DNA from 2 places in the Streptomyces griseochromogenes genome. Region 1 is predicted to be linked to the other one. Evidence: riboswitches for the same ligand, from Rfam matches in the RefSeq annotation. Region 1 holds a riboswitch; the other holds the start of a gene.
The links. Region 1 has a riboswitch for cobalamin ahead of AVL59_RS25635 (hypothetical protein). Riboswitches for the same ligand answer to the same signal wherever they lie in the genome.
Positions count from the first base shown of each region.

Region 1 (7,657 bases):
CCGGCTCGGCGAGCACCTGGCAGCATGCCAAGCTCCTGGCCTCGGGCGACTTCCGCCACACCGGCCACAGCGACATGATCGTGGTCTGGACCGACGGCAAGGTCACGCTCTACCCCGGCGACGGACAGGGCGGTTTCGGCTCGGGGCAGCAGCTGCTGGCCGCCAACGGCACCTGGACCCACGCCGAGACCATCACCGCCGGCGACTTCACCGGTTCCAGCCAGTTCGACCTGATGGTGCGCTGGTCCGACGGCGAGGTCACCCTCTTCGGAGACGTCGGCTCCAAGGGTCTGCACCAGGCGGGCACCCGGATGATCGGCCCCAACGACACCTGGAAGAACGCCACCCAGATCACCGCGGGCCGCTTCGGCGCGGGCCAGTACGTCACCGACCTGATGGTGCGGTGGTCGAACGGCGAGCTGACCCTCTACACCAACGTCGGTGCCGGTACCTTCGGCCAGAAGCACCGGCTCAAGGAACCGAACGGCACGTGGAAGAACGCCACGCTCCTCACCGGCGGTGAGTTCTCCGGCAACCAGAAGTGGGACCTGATGGTGCGCTGGTCCGACGGCGAACTGGACGACTACGTCGGCACCACCACCTCTGCGCTCGGCACCGAGCGGCGCCTCCTGGACGCCAACGAGCCGTGGACCCACGGCGTGGCGATGACCACCGGCGACTACACGGGAAACGGCCGCACGGACGACCTCGTCGTCCGCCGGTCCGACGGTGAGACCACCATGTACACCGACACCGGCGTCACCCGGCTGGGTGACGAGCACACGCTCGTCACCCCGGCCTCCTGAGCGAGGTCGTCAGGTGGTCGAAGGACGCACGCCGTGCCGGATCCACACGTTGGGTTCGACGTAGACCGCGCGGTCATGTGCGGTGTCGCAGTGGACCGGGACGAGGGCGCCCGGTACGTCGATGTCCCCGTCACTGTCGAAGGGCAGGCCGGTCCACTGCCGCCACTGGGCCAGGGAGCCGCTGACCGTCATCGACGCCGTGGCGACCTTCTCGACGCTGCCACCGGACTTGACGTGCACGCGCAGCCACGGGTCGGCAGGCAGTCCGTCCTCGCGCCGCCGGCGGATGTAGTCGGCCATGGGGACCCGTGGTTCGAGGTGTTTGGCCGTGGGACGGACCGGGGCCAGCAACGCGTCGTGGCCCTGTCGTCGGGCGCCGTCCCGCAGCGCGGTCAGCATGCGGTAGGACAGACCACGGCCGAGGTACTCGGTGTCCACCGTGATCTCCAGCGCGCTGGCTGTCGTCGGCGCGTTCCCGAGGTGCCGGTCGCGGTAGGCCCATACGAGCACTTGGTCCCAGCCCTTGTCCGGCATCTCCTCACGGCCGTCGAGCCCGGCGTCGAAGGGCACACTCAACCCGCGTGCCACTACGCGGTCGCCGTCCGTCGCCACCACGCAGTACTCGGGGAAGTCTTCGGCCACCCGGCTCAACAGGGCGCCCGCGACCAGATCCTGAGGGATGAAAGCGGGCCACGTCTCGGTCATCTCGTAGAGCCGGGACGTCAATGACGGACGCTCGGTGAGCGGGGTGATCAAGATGCTGTCCATGTCTGTCACGGTGGGGAACCCTGTCATGGGAACACCCTCTTGGCCAGCGGTTTTACCCCTCGACGGCGGCTCGTGCCGGCCGTCCGGTGAACACGTCGGTTCAGCTCACCGGGCCGCCTCGGGAGTCGTGCCGGGCCCGGCGAGGCCGAGTTCGTGTTCGCCGAGGGAGGTGAAGCAGCGCTCGACGTCGGTGTCGGTCACTTCGGCGAGGGTCGCGGGCGACCAGCGGGGGTTGCGGTCCTTGTCGATGACCTGGGCGCGGATGCCCTCCACCAGGTCGGGAGTGCTCAGGGCGGCGCAGGAGACGCGGTACTCCTGGTCGAGAACCCGCTCCAGCGAGCCGAGCCGCCGGGCGTGGCGCAGGGCGGCCAGGGTGACCTTCAGGGCGCTGGGCGACCTGGTGAGCAGGGTCTCCGCTGCTTCCTTCGCCGCCGTGTCGCCATGGGCGAGCAGCCGCCGGACGATCTCCTCCACCGTGTCGGCGGCGTAGCAGGCGTCGATCCACTCCCTCCGGCCGGCCAACTCGCCCGTGGGCGGCGACTGCGTGTGACGGGCGAGCACCTGCTCCACGGTCAGGTCGGCGAGGTCGGCGACGAAGGCCCGGAGCGCGTCGGACGGCACGTAGTGGTCGGCGAGCCCGCACAGCAGGGCGTCGGCGGCGCCGATCTGTGCGCCGGTCAGTGCGAGGTGGGTGCCCAGTTCGCCCGGGGCGAGGGAGAGGAGGTAGGTGCCGCCGACGTCGGGGACGAAGCCGATGCCGGTCTCGGGCATGGCGACCCTCGACCGTTCGGTGACGATCCGTACGCTGCCGTGCGCCGAGATGCCGACGCCGCCGCCCATGACGATGCCGTCCATGACGGCGACGTAGGGCTTGGGGTAGTGGGCGATGCGGGCGTTGAGGTGGTACTCGTCGCGCCAGAACGCGGCCGAGGCGGTGCCGTCGCCGTCGCGCGCGTCGTCGTGGACGGCGCGGATGTCGCCGCCCGCGCACAGACCGCGCTCCCCGGCCCCGGTGATGACCACGGTCTCCACGGCCGGGTCGTGCTCCCAGGCGGTCAGGGCCTCATCGATGCGGCGCACCATCGCGTGGGACAGCGCGTTGAGTGCCTTCGGCCGGTTGAGGGTGATGTGGGCGGCCCGTCCGGCTGTGTGCAGCAGGACGGATTCCTCGGTACCGGTCGTCCGAACGCCTCCGTCAGGCCGCGGGCCACGATCGACACGCATGATCTCATCGGTTCCTTGTCTCGATGGTTCAACGACGGCTCACGCCGCGCCGGTCCCGGGTCGCCGCGCTGAGCCGCGGCGGTGTGAAGGCATAGAGATCGAGGATCTCCGGCAGGGGTGCGATGCCCGGCCCGCCCGCGCGTACCCAGTCGGTGATGTCCTCGGTGGCGTGGGGGTCGTTGACGAGTCCCAGCCAGACCGGTCGGCCGCCGGCGGCCCGTCCGGCGGCGGAGGGCTGTACGACGATGACGTTGGCCTGTTCGCAGACGTCGAGGCAGGCGGAGATGCGCACAGGAACCTCCGCTCGCAGACGCGCGGTCTGCCCCGCGTGATCGACGCCGGTCACCTTGGTACTGCCACAGCAGCAGTCCCGGCACACGACGACACGGCAGGGCGCCGGTTCGGCCCCCGGTACGACTACCGCGTCGCCGGATGCCGGTTCCGCCAGGTTCTCTGGCACGGTCAACCACTCCTCCCCCGGGGAAATCCGCCCCGGTGTCCGTCGAGGAGGCGACCGCGTGAGTCTCCTGGCTCTCGGGTCGTCGCTCGTCCCGGCCTTCCCGCCCTCGCGGACAGTGGCCTGTCGGAACTCGCTCACCGATCACAGTGGCGGGACCGCGCCGGATTCACACCGGCTTCCTCGGATCGCCGTCGCCTTGTCGCGGATCATCATTCCATCGCCGACCAGCTCCCGTCATCCTCGCGACGACGACCCGGGCACCCGGACCGGCCGACGCGGCGGCCCCGGCCGTCGTGGTCAGTACACGTCGCGCGCGTAGCGCTTGTCGGCGGCGAGCTGTTTGACGTACGCCGCCGCCTCGGCCTCGTCCAGGCCGCCGTGGACGACGGCCGTCTCCCGCAGGGCCCGGTCGACGTCTTTGGCCATCCGGGAGGCGTCGCCGCAGACGTAGAGATGGGCGCCGTCCCGGAGCCAGGACCACAGCTGCGCACCGTGTTCGCGCATCCGGTCCTGGACGTAGATCTTGGCGCGCTGATCGCGGGAGAAGGCGGTGTCCAGACGGGTGAGCGTGCCGTCGGCGAGGAACGCGGTCAGCTCCTCCTCGTAGTAGAAGTCGGCGGCCCGGCGCTGTTCGCCGAAGAACAGCCAGTTCGGCGCGTGGTGGCCGCGGGCCCGGCGGTCCTCCAGAAAGCCGATGAAGGGCGCGACGCCGGTGCCGGGGCCCACCATCACGGCCGGTGCTGCGGGGTCGGCGGGCGGGCGGAAGTGCGACGCCCGCTGGACGCGGACCGGAACCGGTGTGCCGGGCTCGGCGTCGGCGAGGAACGGGGAGCACACGCCCTGTCGGGGGCGGCCGCCGAGGTTCTCGTAGCGGACGACGGAGACGGTCAGCGAGACGAGGTGAGGGTCTGTCAGGGGGCTGGAGGATATGGAGTACATGCGGGGTTGCAGGCGCCCCAGCACGTCGGCCCATTGCTGTGCCCCGGCCCGGATTCCGAACTCGGCGACCACGTCGACGGCCTGGCGGCCCCAGGACCACTGGGCCAGCTCCCCCTTGTTGTCCTGCCGCAGCAGCTTGCGCAGCTCGCGCGGGTCGCGGGCGCGGTCGGCGACGAAGCGCAGCAGGCCGGGAGTGATACGGGTGATGTCCAGATGGCGCAGCAGTGCCTCGGCGAAGGGCACGTCCCCGGCGTTGGTGACCCGAACGGCCGCGTCCGCGTCCAGGCCGGTGACGGCCAGCCACTCCGTCACGAGCTCCGGCCAGTTGACCGGCTGCACCGCCAGGGCGTCCCCGGCCTCGTAGACCAGCGGGGTGTCGCTGTCACGCGTGTCGAAGGTGAAGCGCCTCACCTCCTTGACCGCACCGGGCAGGCTCAGCAGGCGGTTTCCGGTCAGGCGGGCGGTGACGGGGGCGGAACGGCTCGGGCGGGGAGCCGCCGGGGTGGCGGGGGCCGGATCGGGCGCCGGATCGAAGGCGGGATCGGAGGCCGGGTGCTCGGGGCTCTTCAGCACAGTGAGCACCTGGTCGAGCCAGGCCCCGGCCTCGGTCTCGAAGTCCGGTTCGCAGTCGGTGCGCGGGGCCAGGCGTATCGCCTCCAGCTCCTCCATGCGCCGGTCGAGACGGCGGCCATGGCCGCAGAAGTCGTCGTACGAGGAGTCGCCGAAGGCGAGGACGGCGTAGCGCCTGCCCGCGAGGCGCGGGGCGTCGGGCGAGGCGAGGGCGTCCCAGAACTCGGCGCCGTTGTCCGGGGCGTCGCCGTCGCCGAAGGTGCTCGTGATCAGCAGCAGGTCGGCGTCGGAGGGCAGCGCTGCGGGGTCGGCCTCCTCCATGGGCAGGAGGGCGGCGGAGTGGCCGTCGGAGGTGAGTCTCTCGGACGCGGCGATCGCGAACTCCTCGGCGTTGCCGGTCTGCGACGCCCAGAGGATCACGACCTGGCGGCGCGGGGCGTCCGCGGACGGGGCGGACGACCGCGGGGAGCCGTCGATGCCGTGCGCGGTGGAATGCGTCGCCTCCGCTCTGGAGTACATCCCGGCCAGCGCACCGTTCACCCACAGGGCGTGCTCCGGGCTGAAAGGGGCGTCCGGCGGCAGCACCGGTACGCCCGGCGCGCCGAACGGGATGCCGGCCAGGAAGCCGGTCAGATAGCGGCGTTCGTGTTCGGTGAGGACCGGCAGGGGCGCGGGTTCCAGCCCGAACGGGTTGGGAGAGGAATGGGCAGCAGGGGAGGCGGGCGGTCGAAGGGCCGACGCGGCCGATGGCGGAGTGGTGGCCTCCGCGGCCGCAAGGGCCGGTGCCTGAACCGTCACCGGGGTGGCCACCTTGGTCAGCGACACCGCGCACACCTTGAACTCGGGCTGGAACGACAGCGGGTCGACGGCATCGCTGGTCACGGCGTTGACGCTCAGGTACTCCCCGAACAGGTCGTTCCAGTGGAACGGCGCGAAACAGCAGCCCGGCCGTACCCGGTCGGTGACGACCGCGGGCAGCACGGCCCGTCCGCGCCGCGAGGCGACCTCCACCGAATCCCCCTCGGCGAGGCCCAGTTCGGCCGCGTCCTGCGGGTGCACCTCCACGAAGGGGGCGGGGTTGAGCTTGGTCAGCTTGGCCACCTTGGCCGTCTTGGTCAGGGTGTGCCACTGATGCTGGAGGCGGCCGGTGTTGAGCACGTACGGGTAGTCGTCATCGGGCATCTCGGCCGCCGGGATGTGCGGACGGGCGTAGAAGACCGCACGTCCGCTCGCGGTGGGGAAGGTCGGCGTGCCGTCAGCACCGAGGTACCGGATCGGGTTGCGGTCGGAGCCGTCCGCGGTCGCCGCCGGCCACTGGACCGGCGTGGTGCGCAGCCGTTCGTAGCTCACACCGCGCAGGTCCCAGCCGGTGACCGGGTTCCAGGCGCGCTTGAGCTCCTCGAAGACCTCCTCGGCGCTGTCGTACGCGAAGCCCTCCTCGTACCCCATCGCCCGGGCCACGGCGGCGATGATCCGCCAGTCCGCCGTCGCCTCGCCGGGCGGATCGGCGGCCGGCCGGGCCAGGGTGAGGTTGCGCTCACTGTTGATCAGGACGCCCTCGGTCTCGGTCCACAGCGCACCGGGCAGCACGACATCGGCGTACGCGTTCGTCTCCGTCTCGGCGAACACGTCCTGGGTGACGATGAACTCGGCCGCCTCCAGGCCCTCGATGACCGTCTTGCGGTTCGCGACGGAGGCGACCGGGTTGGTGCAGATGATCCAGCAGGCCTTGATGTCCCCGTCGGCCATCTTCCGGAACATCTCGACCGTGCCCTTGCCGACACCGTCGGCCCGGATCGAGCCCGGCTCCAGCTCCCACAGCTCCTCGACGAAGGCCCGGTCGGCGTCGGCGAGTACGGACCGCTGCCCGGGCAGCCCCGGCCCCATGTAGCCCATCTCCCGGCCACCCATGGCGTTGGGCTGGCCGGTGAGGGAGAAGGGCCCGCTGCCGGGGCGGCAGATCGCGCCGGTGGCGAGGTGGAGGTTGACCAGCGCGTTGGTGTTCCAGGTGCCGTGCGTGGACTGGTTCAGGCCCATCGTCCAGCAGCTCGTCCACTCCTCCGCCTCGCCGATCAGCCGCGCCGCCTCCCGGATGTCGTCCTCCGGGATGCCGGTGATCTCGGCGACGGTGGCGGGCGGGTGGTCGGCGAGGAAGGCGGGCATGGCCTCCCAGCCCTCGGTGTGCTCGGCGATGAAGTCGGGGTCGATGTGGCCGTTCGCGTGCAGCAGGTGGAGCAGGCCGTTGAGGAGGGCGAGGTCCGTGCCGGGCTCGATCTGCAGGAACAGGTCGGCCTTGTCGGCGGTGGCGGTGCGGCGCGGGTCGACGACGATCAGCTTGGCGCCCGCCGATTTCACCCGGTCCATCATCCGCAGGAAGAGAATGGGATGGCAGTCGGCCATGTTGGAGCCGATGACGAAGAAGACGTCGGCCTTCTCGAAGTCCTGGTAGGAGCCGGGCGGCCCGTCGGCGCCCAGCGACAGCTTGTAACCGGTGCCGGCGCTGGCCATGCACAGCCGGGAGTTCGACTCGATCTGGTTGGTCCGGATGAAGCCTTTGGCCAGCTTGTTCGCCAGGTACTGCGCCTCCAGGCTCATCTGCCCGGAGACGTAGAGGGCGACCGCGTCCGGCCCGTGCTCGTCGACGACCGTGCGCAGGCGGCGGGCGGTCTCGGCGACGGCTGCCGCCACCGGGGCGGGCCGCGGCTCCTCGCCGCGGTCCTGGCGGACGAGGGCGGTGGTCAGGCGTCCGGGGGCGGCGAGCATGTCCGCCGTGGTCGCGCCCTTGGTGCACAGCCGGCCGAAGTTGGCCGGGTGCTCCTTGTCCCCGATCGCCTTCAGGACCGTACGCCGCCCGTCCGGTCCGGTGCCGACGTCCAGGACCATGCCGCAG
Region 1 covers NZ_CP016279.1:5,977,743-5,985,399, forward strand. Annotated here, with positions in the region: gene AVL59_RS25620 (trypsin-like serine peptidase) at 1-806, shown strand, start outside; gene AVL59_RS25625 (acetyltransferase-like protein) at 816-1,574, opposite strand; gene AVL59_RS25630 (enoyl-CoA hydratase/isomerase family protein) at 1,680-2,798, opposite strand; gene AVL59_RS25635 (hypothetical protein) at 2,827-3,177, opposite strand; cobalamin riboswitch at 3,319-3,440, opposite strand; gene AVL59_RS25640 (molybdopterin-dependent oxidoreductase) at 3,556-7,650, opposite strand.

Region 2 (7,657 bases), 2.3 Mb from region 1:
AGGGCGGCGCCCGGATCGCCGACGTACAGGTTCGGGGTGAGCCAGACCGCGTCGCCGGGGGCGAGGGTGCCGTGCGTGACGCGTACGAGACGGCGTACGACGGTGTCGGCGGTGTGCTCCGCCGCCTCCAGGACGGGACCGACGACCGCGTGGGAGCCGTCGCCGGCCAGGCCGTAGGTGCCGGGGCGCAGGGAGGCCAGGTCGCGGGTGAGCGCGATCCGGCCCGCGGCGGTGCCGTGCACGGTGAGCCGGGGTTCGGTGGGCAGGGGGCGGCCCGCGGGCGCCTTCAGCGCGGCGTCGCTGGCGAATCGGCCGGCGGCCACGGACACGGCGCCGGCGGCCAGCACCGCGGTGAGTGCGGCTGCGGTCGCTTTGACGGTGCGCACGGATCCAGTGTCGTGGCGCGCCGGGCCGACGGCCAGCGGAGGGCCCGGCCGTCACGACGGATCCGGACGAGGGTGCGGTCACCCCCGCTGGCCGTACCCCTTCAAACGTGCCCCGGCCTCTTCCATCTGTTCCTCCGTCAGCAGGGAGGGCGCGCGGCCCGGCGCCGCGGACGCCGTCAGCCACAGCCGGCACATCCACTCCAGCTGGGCGGTGCGGTCGTAGGCCTGGTCGAGGGTGGCGCCGTAGGTGATCATGCCGTGGTTCCGCAGGAGGCAGCCGGAGCGGCCGGCGAGGGCGCTGAGCATGTTCTCGGCCAGTTCGTCCGTGCCGTAGGCCGCGTAGGGGGCGACCCGGGCGGGGCCGCCCATGGCCGCGGCCATGTAGTGGATCGGGGGCAGCTCGGTCACGAGGGTGGAGACGGCCGTGGCGTGCACCGCGTGGGTGTGGACGACGGCGCGGGCGTCGGTGGTGCGGTAGACGGCCAGGTGCATGGGCAGCTCGCTGGTCGGCACGAGCGTGCCGAGCACCTGGCATCCGTCGAGGTCGACGCCGGTGATGTCGTTCGGGGTCAGCCGGTCGTAGGGCACGCCCGACGGGGTGACCAGCACGAGGTCCCCGACGCGCGCCGACACATTGCCGGAGGTGCCGACGACCAGCCCGTCGGCGACGGTCCGCCGGGCCGTCGCGACCACGCCCTCCCACAGGTGTGACTCTTCCGCTTCCGGATCCCGTCGCTGTTCAGCCATGCGGGGATCCTGCCAGCCGGCCCGGCGCCGCGGGGTCCCGTGGCGTGAATCGGGCCTGAATTCGTACTCCCGAGCGGGCGCCGGACGGCGCGCCGCTCGCCCGTCTCGGCGGCGGCCCGCGGGGTGACCAGGATCTCTTTCGCGGGCCGCCGAGGCGACCGCGGGCCTTCGCGCGCGGCCGGCAGCCATGGGGCGCCTGGGATGTCGACCCGAACACGACCCCGACAACCCGCCACTGACATCCTGAAGCCCGCTTCAGTTCACTTTCCGTTCACCCAGGTTGCCTACGGTCCAACAGCCAATGACCTCGAACGATTGCCTGGGTAAATGGAAAACTTCTCGCTGATCCTCGCGATTGTGGTGGTAACCGCACTCGCGTTTGATTTCACGAACGGTTTCCACGACACCGCCAACGCGATGGCCACGACCATCTCGACCGGTGCGCTCAAGCCCAAGGTCGCGGTGGCCATGTCCGCCGCCCTCAACCTTGTAGGCGCCTTCCTCTCCGTGGAGGTCGCCAACACGATCTCCAAGGGTCTCGTCGACGAGAACGGCATACGTCCCGAGGTCATATTCGCCGCGCTGGTCGGCGCGATCCTCTGGAACCTGGTGACCTGGCTGGTGGGACTGCCCTCCAGCTCCTCCCACGCGCTGATGGGCGGCCTGATCGGCGCCACCGTCGCCTCCGCCGGCTTCGGTGCCGTCCACGGTGACGTCCTGGTCACCAAGGTCCTGCTCCCGGCGGTCGCCGCCCCGGTCGTGGCGGGTCTCGCGGCGATGTTCGCCACCCGGTTCTCCTACGGCATCGGCCGCGGCGCCGAGGGCGAGGCCACCCGCAAGGGCTACCGCGCGGGGCAGATCGCCTCGGCCGGCCTGGTCTCCCTGGCCCACGGCACCAACGACGCCCAGAAGACGATGGGCATCATCACCCTGGCGCTGATCGCGGGCGGCGCGGTCGCCCCCGGCTCCAACCCTCCCACCTGGGTGATCCTCTCCGCGGGCCTGGCCATCGCGCTCGGTACCTACATCGGCGGCTGGCGCATCATCCGCACCATGGGCAAGGGGCTGACCGACCTGGAGCCGCGACAGGGCTTCGCCGCCCAGACCAGCGCGGCCACCGCCATCCTGGCCTCCTCCCACCTCGGCTTCTCCCTCTCCACCACCCATGTCGTCTCCGGCTCGGTGATGGGCGCGGGCCTCGGCCGCAAGGGCGGTGTGGTCCGCTGGTCCACCGCGACCCGCATGGCCGTCGCCTGGGTGCTCACCCTCCCGGCCGCCGCACTGGTCGGCGCGGGCGCCGAGTCCGTCACGGACCTGGGCGACTGGGGCACCGCGGTCGTCGCCGTCTTCCTCGTCGGCGCCAGCGCCACGATCTGGAAGATCTCCCGTCGCCAGGTCGTCGACCACACCAACGTCGTGGCCGACGACACCGCCGAGCCGGCCGGCGTGGTGACCACCGCCATCGCCGCGGTGACCCCGCCGCCCGCGGGCACCGTCACCGAGGGCCTGACGGCCACGATCCCGTCTCCGGCCGCCGCCACCGACCCGGCCCCCGCCGCTCCGGCGACCCCGCCGGCCGCCACGGTCTGACCCGAGCACCCGGTAACTGAAGGAAGCATCCCCATGAAGATCGACTGGGCGGCCCTCGGCTCCGTCTTCGGCGTCAGCCTCGTGTTCACGGTGGGCCTGGTGGCCCTGTTCACCCTCGGCATCAACGGCCTCGCGCGCCGCGAGAAGGCCGCCGCACAGGGCGGCTCCGCCGCGCTGGCGGTGACGGGCGCGTACGTGTGCTTCGCGGCCTGCGCGGCCGCGGTGGCCTACGGGATCCATTTGATCGTGGCCAAGGCCTAGTTCCCCGGAGTCCCTCCTGCGCCCTGCCGGGCCGGCACGTCAGCCGGAGCGGCAGGGCGCAGGTGTGTCCACGGCGGGCGGGACCCGCCCACCACCTCCGGCGGTACGACCTGACCGTCGTCCGGCGGCAGTTCGGCCACGTACGCCACCGTGCGTCTCCCCCGCGTCCGTTGCATCCCGTATGAGACGTACGCACCCTTGCCATGCTCACGGTGTGTGAGCACAAGAGGGATCCCCGAACGTCGCCCGGAGGAGGGGGAATTCACCGCGACCCGGTCGTCGGGCACGGCCCGGCGGGCCGGCGATGTGGGCCTCAGCACAGTCCACCGTCCCAGGTCAAAGGCAAGTTGACGGCCCTTCCGGGTGCGTGGTGGACTGCCCACGCCATGTACGGCGGCAGAAGAGGAAGCCGGTGCGAATCCGGCGCGGTCCCGCCACTGTCACCGGGGAAGAACATCCCCGGGAGCCAGGAACTCTCACCGCCGGTCTCGTCGAACCAGGGCGCGGACACCCTGAGTGAGGACACATATCGCCATGCTCGGCCGCCGATCGAGGACCAGTACCGGACCCGCCCCTGAGCCCACGGCCGGCTGAGCCGATGGGTGCCGATCGCTCATACGCGTACGGCGCCGCCGCCGGCCTTCTCGGCGACCTGTTCCTCGGCGATCCGCGCCGCGGGCATCCGGTCGCCGTGTTCGGGCGCGCGGCCGCGGCCGTGGAACGCGTGCTGTGGCACGACCACCGTGGCTGGGGCGCCCTGCACACCGCCGTGTGCGCGGGCGGCGCCGTGGCGCTGGGGGCCGTCGCCGAGCGGGCCGTACGCCGCTCCCCCGCCGCCTCCGTCGCGCTGGCCGGTGCCGCCACCTGGGCCGTCGTCGGGGGCACGTCGCTGGCCCGGGAGGCCCGGACCGTCGGGCGCGCGCTGGAGGCCGGGGACATCGAGGCGGCGCGGGCGCGGCTGCCGCATCTGTGCGGCCGGGATCCGCAGGCCCTCGACGCCGACGGGATCGCCCGGGCCGTGGTCGAGTCCGTCGCCGAGAACACCTCCGACGCCGTCGTGGGTGCGCTGGTGTGGGGTGCGGTGGGCGGGGTGCCGGGGCTGCTCGGGTTCCGGGCCGTCAACACCCTGGACGCGATGGTGGGGCACAAGTCGGCCCGCTTCCGGCGCTACGGCTGGGCCTCCGCCCGGCTCGACGACCTCGCCGGCTGGCCGGGGGCGCGGCTGACCGCCGTACTCGCGGCCGCCGCCGGACCCGACCCGCGCGGCGCCCTGCGCGCCTGGCGGGCCGACGCCCGCAAGCACCCGAGCCCCAACGCCGGGCCCGTCGAGGCCTCGTTCGCGGGCGCTCTCGGTGTGCGGCTGGGCGGCACGCTCTCCTACGGCGGACGCGTCGAGCACCGGCCCGTGCTCAACGGGGATTCCGGGCGGGCCGTCCAGGTCACCGACATCGACCGGGCCGTACGGCTCTCCCGCCGCGTCGGCCTGCTCGCGCTCGGCGCGACGGTCGCCGCGCGCCGACTCGTGAAGGGACGTGGGAAGTGAACGGTGGTCTCCTCGTCGCCGGTACCACCTCCGACGCCGGCAAGAGCGTCGTGACGGCCGGGATCTGCCGGTGGCTGGTGCGCCAGGGCGTCAAGGTCGCGCCCTTCAAGGCGCAGAACATGTCCCTGAACTCGTTCGTGACGCGCGAGGGCGCCGAGATCGGGCGGGCGCAGGCCATGCAGGCCCAGGCCTGTCGCGTCGAACCGACGGCGCTGATGAACCCCGTGCTGCTCAAGCCGGGCGGCGAACAGAGCAGCCAGGTGGTGCTGCTGGGCAAGCCGGTGGGCGAGCTGAGCGCGCGCGGGTACCACGGAGGGCGCCGGCAACGGCTTCTGGGCACGGTCCTGGACTGTCTGGCCGAGTTGCGGGGCACGTATGACGCGGTGATCTGTGAGGGGGCCGGTTCGCCCGCGGAGATCAATCTGCGGCGGACCGACATCGTGAACATGGGGATCGCGCGGAACGCGCGGCTGCCCGTGCTCGTCGTCGGCGACATCGACCGGGGCGGTGTCTTCGCCTCGTTCTTCGGCACGGTCGCCCTGCTCTCACCGGAGGACCAGGAACTGGTCGCCGGGTTCCTGGTGAACAAGTTCCGCGGGGATGTCAGCCTGCTGGAGCCGGGGCTGGACATGCTGCACGGGCTCACCGGACGGCACACCTACGGCGTGCTGCCGTTCCGGCACGGGCTCGGCATCGACGAGGAGGACGGGCTCCGGGTCTCCCTGCGCGGCACCGTCCGCGAGTCGGCCGTGGCTCCCCCCGTCGGCGAGGACGTGCTGCGGGTCGCCGTCTGCGCGGTCCCGCTCATGTCGAACTTCACGGACGTGGACGCCCTGGCCGCCGAACCGGGCGTCGTGGTGCGGTTCGTGGACCGGCCGGAGGAGCTGGCGGACGCCGATCTCGTGGTGATCCCGGGAACGCGCGGGACGGTACGGGCTCTGGAGTGGCTGCGCGAGCGGGGCCTGGCCGACGCGCTCGTCCGCAGGGCCGCCGAAGGCCGCCCTGTCCTCGGGGTCTGCGGCGGCTTCCAGATCCTCGGCGAGCACATCGAGGACGAGGTCGAGTCGCGCGCCGGCAGCGTCCCGGGACTCGGAGTGCTCCCGGTGCGGGTGCGGTTCGCCCGCGAGAAGACCCTCACCCGGCCGGTGGGGGAAGCCCTCGGCGAGCGCGTCGACGGGTACGAGATCCATCACGGGGTGGCCGAAGTGACCGGCGGGGAGCCCTTCCTGGACGGCTGCCGGGTCGGCCGGACCTGGGGCACCCACTGGCACGGCTCGCTGGAGTCGGACGGTTTCCGGCGGGCCTTCCTGCGCGAGGTGGCCGCCGCCGCGGGCCGCCGCTTCGTGCCGGCCCCCGACACCTCGTTCGCCGTGCTGCGCGAGGAGCAGCTCGACCGGCTCGGCGACCTGATCGAACAGCACGCGGACACGGACGCGCTCTGGCGGCTCATCGAGTCGGGCGCGCCGCAAGGACTGCCTTTCATTCCACCGGGAGCGCCCGCATGAGCACAGTGTTGTTGTTGTCGACCGCCGACACCGATCTGCTGGCGGCCCGGGCCTCCGGCGCCGCGTACCGGATCGGCAACCCGACCCGGGTGGACGTCGCGGAGGAGCTGCCGGGCCTGGTCGAGGGCGCCGGCATCGCCGTCGTACGGCTGCTGGGCGGCAAGCGCGCCTGGGAGGACGGGCTGGCCGCGCTCAGTGCCTCCGGGATCCCGACCGTGCTGCTGGGCGGCGAGGCCGTGCCGGACGCCGAGCTGATGGCCGAGTCGTCCGTGCCGGCGGGTGTCGTGGCCGAGGCGCTGAAGTACCTGGTCGAGGGCGGCTCCGCGAACCTGACCGAGCTGGCCCGGTTCCTGTCCGACACCGTGCTGCTGACCGGTGAGGGCTTCGAGGAGCCACGGAAGATGCCGGAGTACGGGGTGCACGGCGAGCGTGACCTCGTCGCGGGCCGCCCCACCGTCGGCGTGCTCTTCTACCGGGCCCACGAGCTGAGCGGCAACACCGCCTTCGTGGACACCCTGTGCGACGCGATCGAGGCGCACGGAGCCAACGCGCTTCCCGTGTACTGCGGTTCGCTGCGCGGCGCGGACGCCGGGCTGTACGAGATCCTCGGCCGGACCGATGCCCTGGTCGCCACCGTCCTCGCCGCCGGCGGTACGCACGCCTCCGAGGCGTCGGCGGGCGGCGACGAGGAAGCCTGGGACATCGGAGCCCTCGCCGACCTGAACGTCCCCGTGCTGCAGGGTCTCTGCCTCACCTCCTCGCGGGCCGCCTGGGACGAGTCGGACGCCGCCCTCTCCCCCATGGACGCGGCGATGCAGGTCGCGATCCCGGAGTTCGACGGGCGGCTCGTCACCGTGCCGTTCTCCTTCAAGGAGCAGGGCCCGGACGAGGTCCCGGTGTATGTCGCCGATCCCGAGCGGGCCGGGCGCGTGGCCGGAATCGCCGTACGGCACGCCCGGCTCGGGCACAAGGCGAACGCCGACAAGCGGCTCGCGCTCGTCTTCACCGCCTACCCGACCAAGCACTCGCGCGTCGGCAACGCGGTCGGCCTGGACACGCCCGCGTCGGCGGTGCGCGTCCTGGACGCCCTCAAGGAGGCGGGCTACGGCCTGACCGAATACCCCGCGGGCGGCGACGAGTTGATCCACCGGCTCATCGAGGCCGGCGGGCACGACGTCGAGTGGCTGACGGAGGACCAGCTGGCCGCCGCGCCCGCGCGCGTGCCGCTGGCCGACTACCGGGCCTGGTTCGACAGGCTCGACCCGGAGCTCAGGGACGCCATGCTGGAGGCGTGGGGCGAGCCGCCGGGCAGTCTGTACGTGGACGGCGACGACATCGTGCTCGCCGCCCTCCGGTTCGGGAACGTCGTCGTGATGATCCAGCCGCCGCGCGGCTTCGGCGAGAACCCGATCGCGATCTACCACGACCCCGACATGCCGCCCTCGCACCACTACATGGCGGCCTACCGCTGGCTGGAGAACAGTTTCGGCGCGGACGCGATCGTGCACATGGGCAAGCACGGCACGATGGAGTGGCTGCCCGGCAAGGGTCTCGGCCTCTCCCGGGGCTGCGCGCCGGACGCCGTCCTCGGCGATCTCCCGCTGATCTACCCGTTCATCGTCAAC
Region 2 covers NZ_CP016279.1:8,313,253-8,320,909, forward strand. Annotated here, with positions in the region: gene AVL59_RS36025 (alpha/beta hydrolase) at 1-386, opposite strand, end outside; gene AVL59_RS36030 (class II aldolase/adducin family protein) at 465-1,133, opposite strand; gene AVL59_RS36035 (inorganic phosphate transporter) at 1,461-2,723, shown strand; gene AVL59_RS36040 (hypothetical protein) at 2,757-2,984, shown strand; cobalamin riboswitch at 3,339-3,479, shown strand; gene AVL59_RS36045 (cobalamin biosynthesis protein) at 3,583-4,527, shown strand; gene AVL59_RS36050 (cobyric acid synthase) at 4,524-6,032, shown strand; gene cobN (cobaltochelatase subunit CobN) at 6,029-7,657, shown strand, end outside.
Region 2: it holds a riboswitch for cobalamin, as region 1 does, so the genes downstream of both, AVL59_RS36045 (cobalamin biosynthesis protein) here and AVL59_RS25635 (hypothetical protein) in region 1, are expected to answer to the same signal.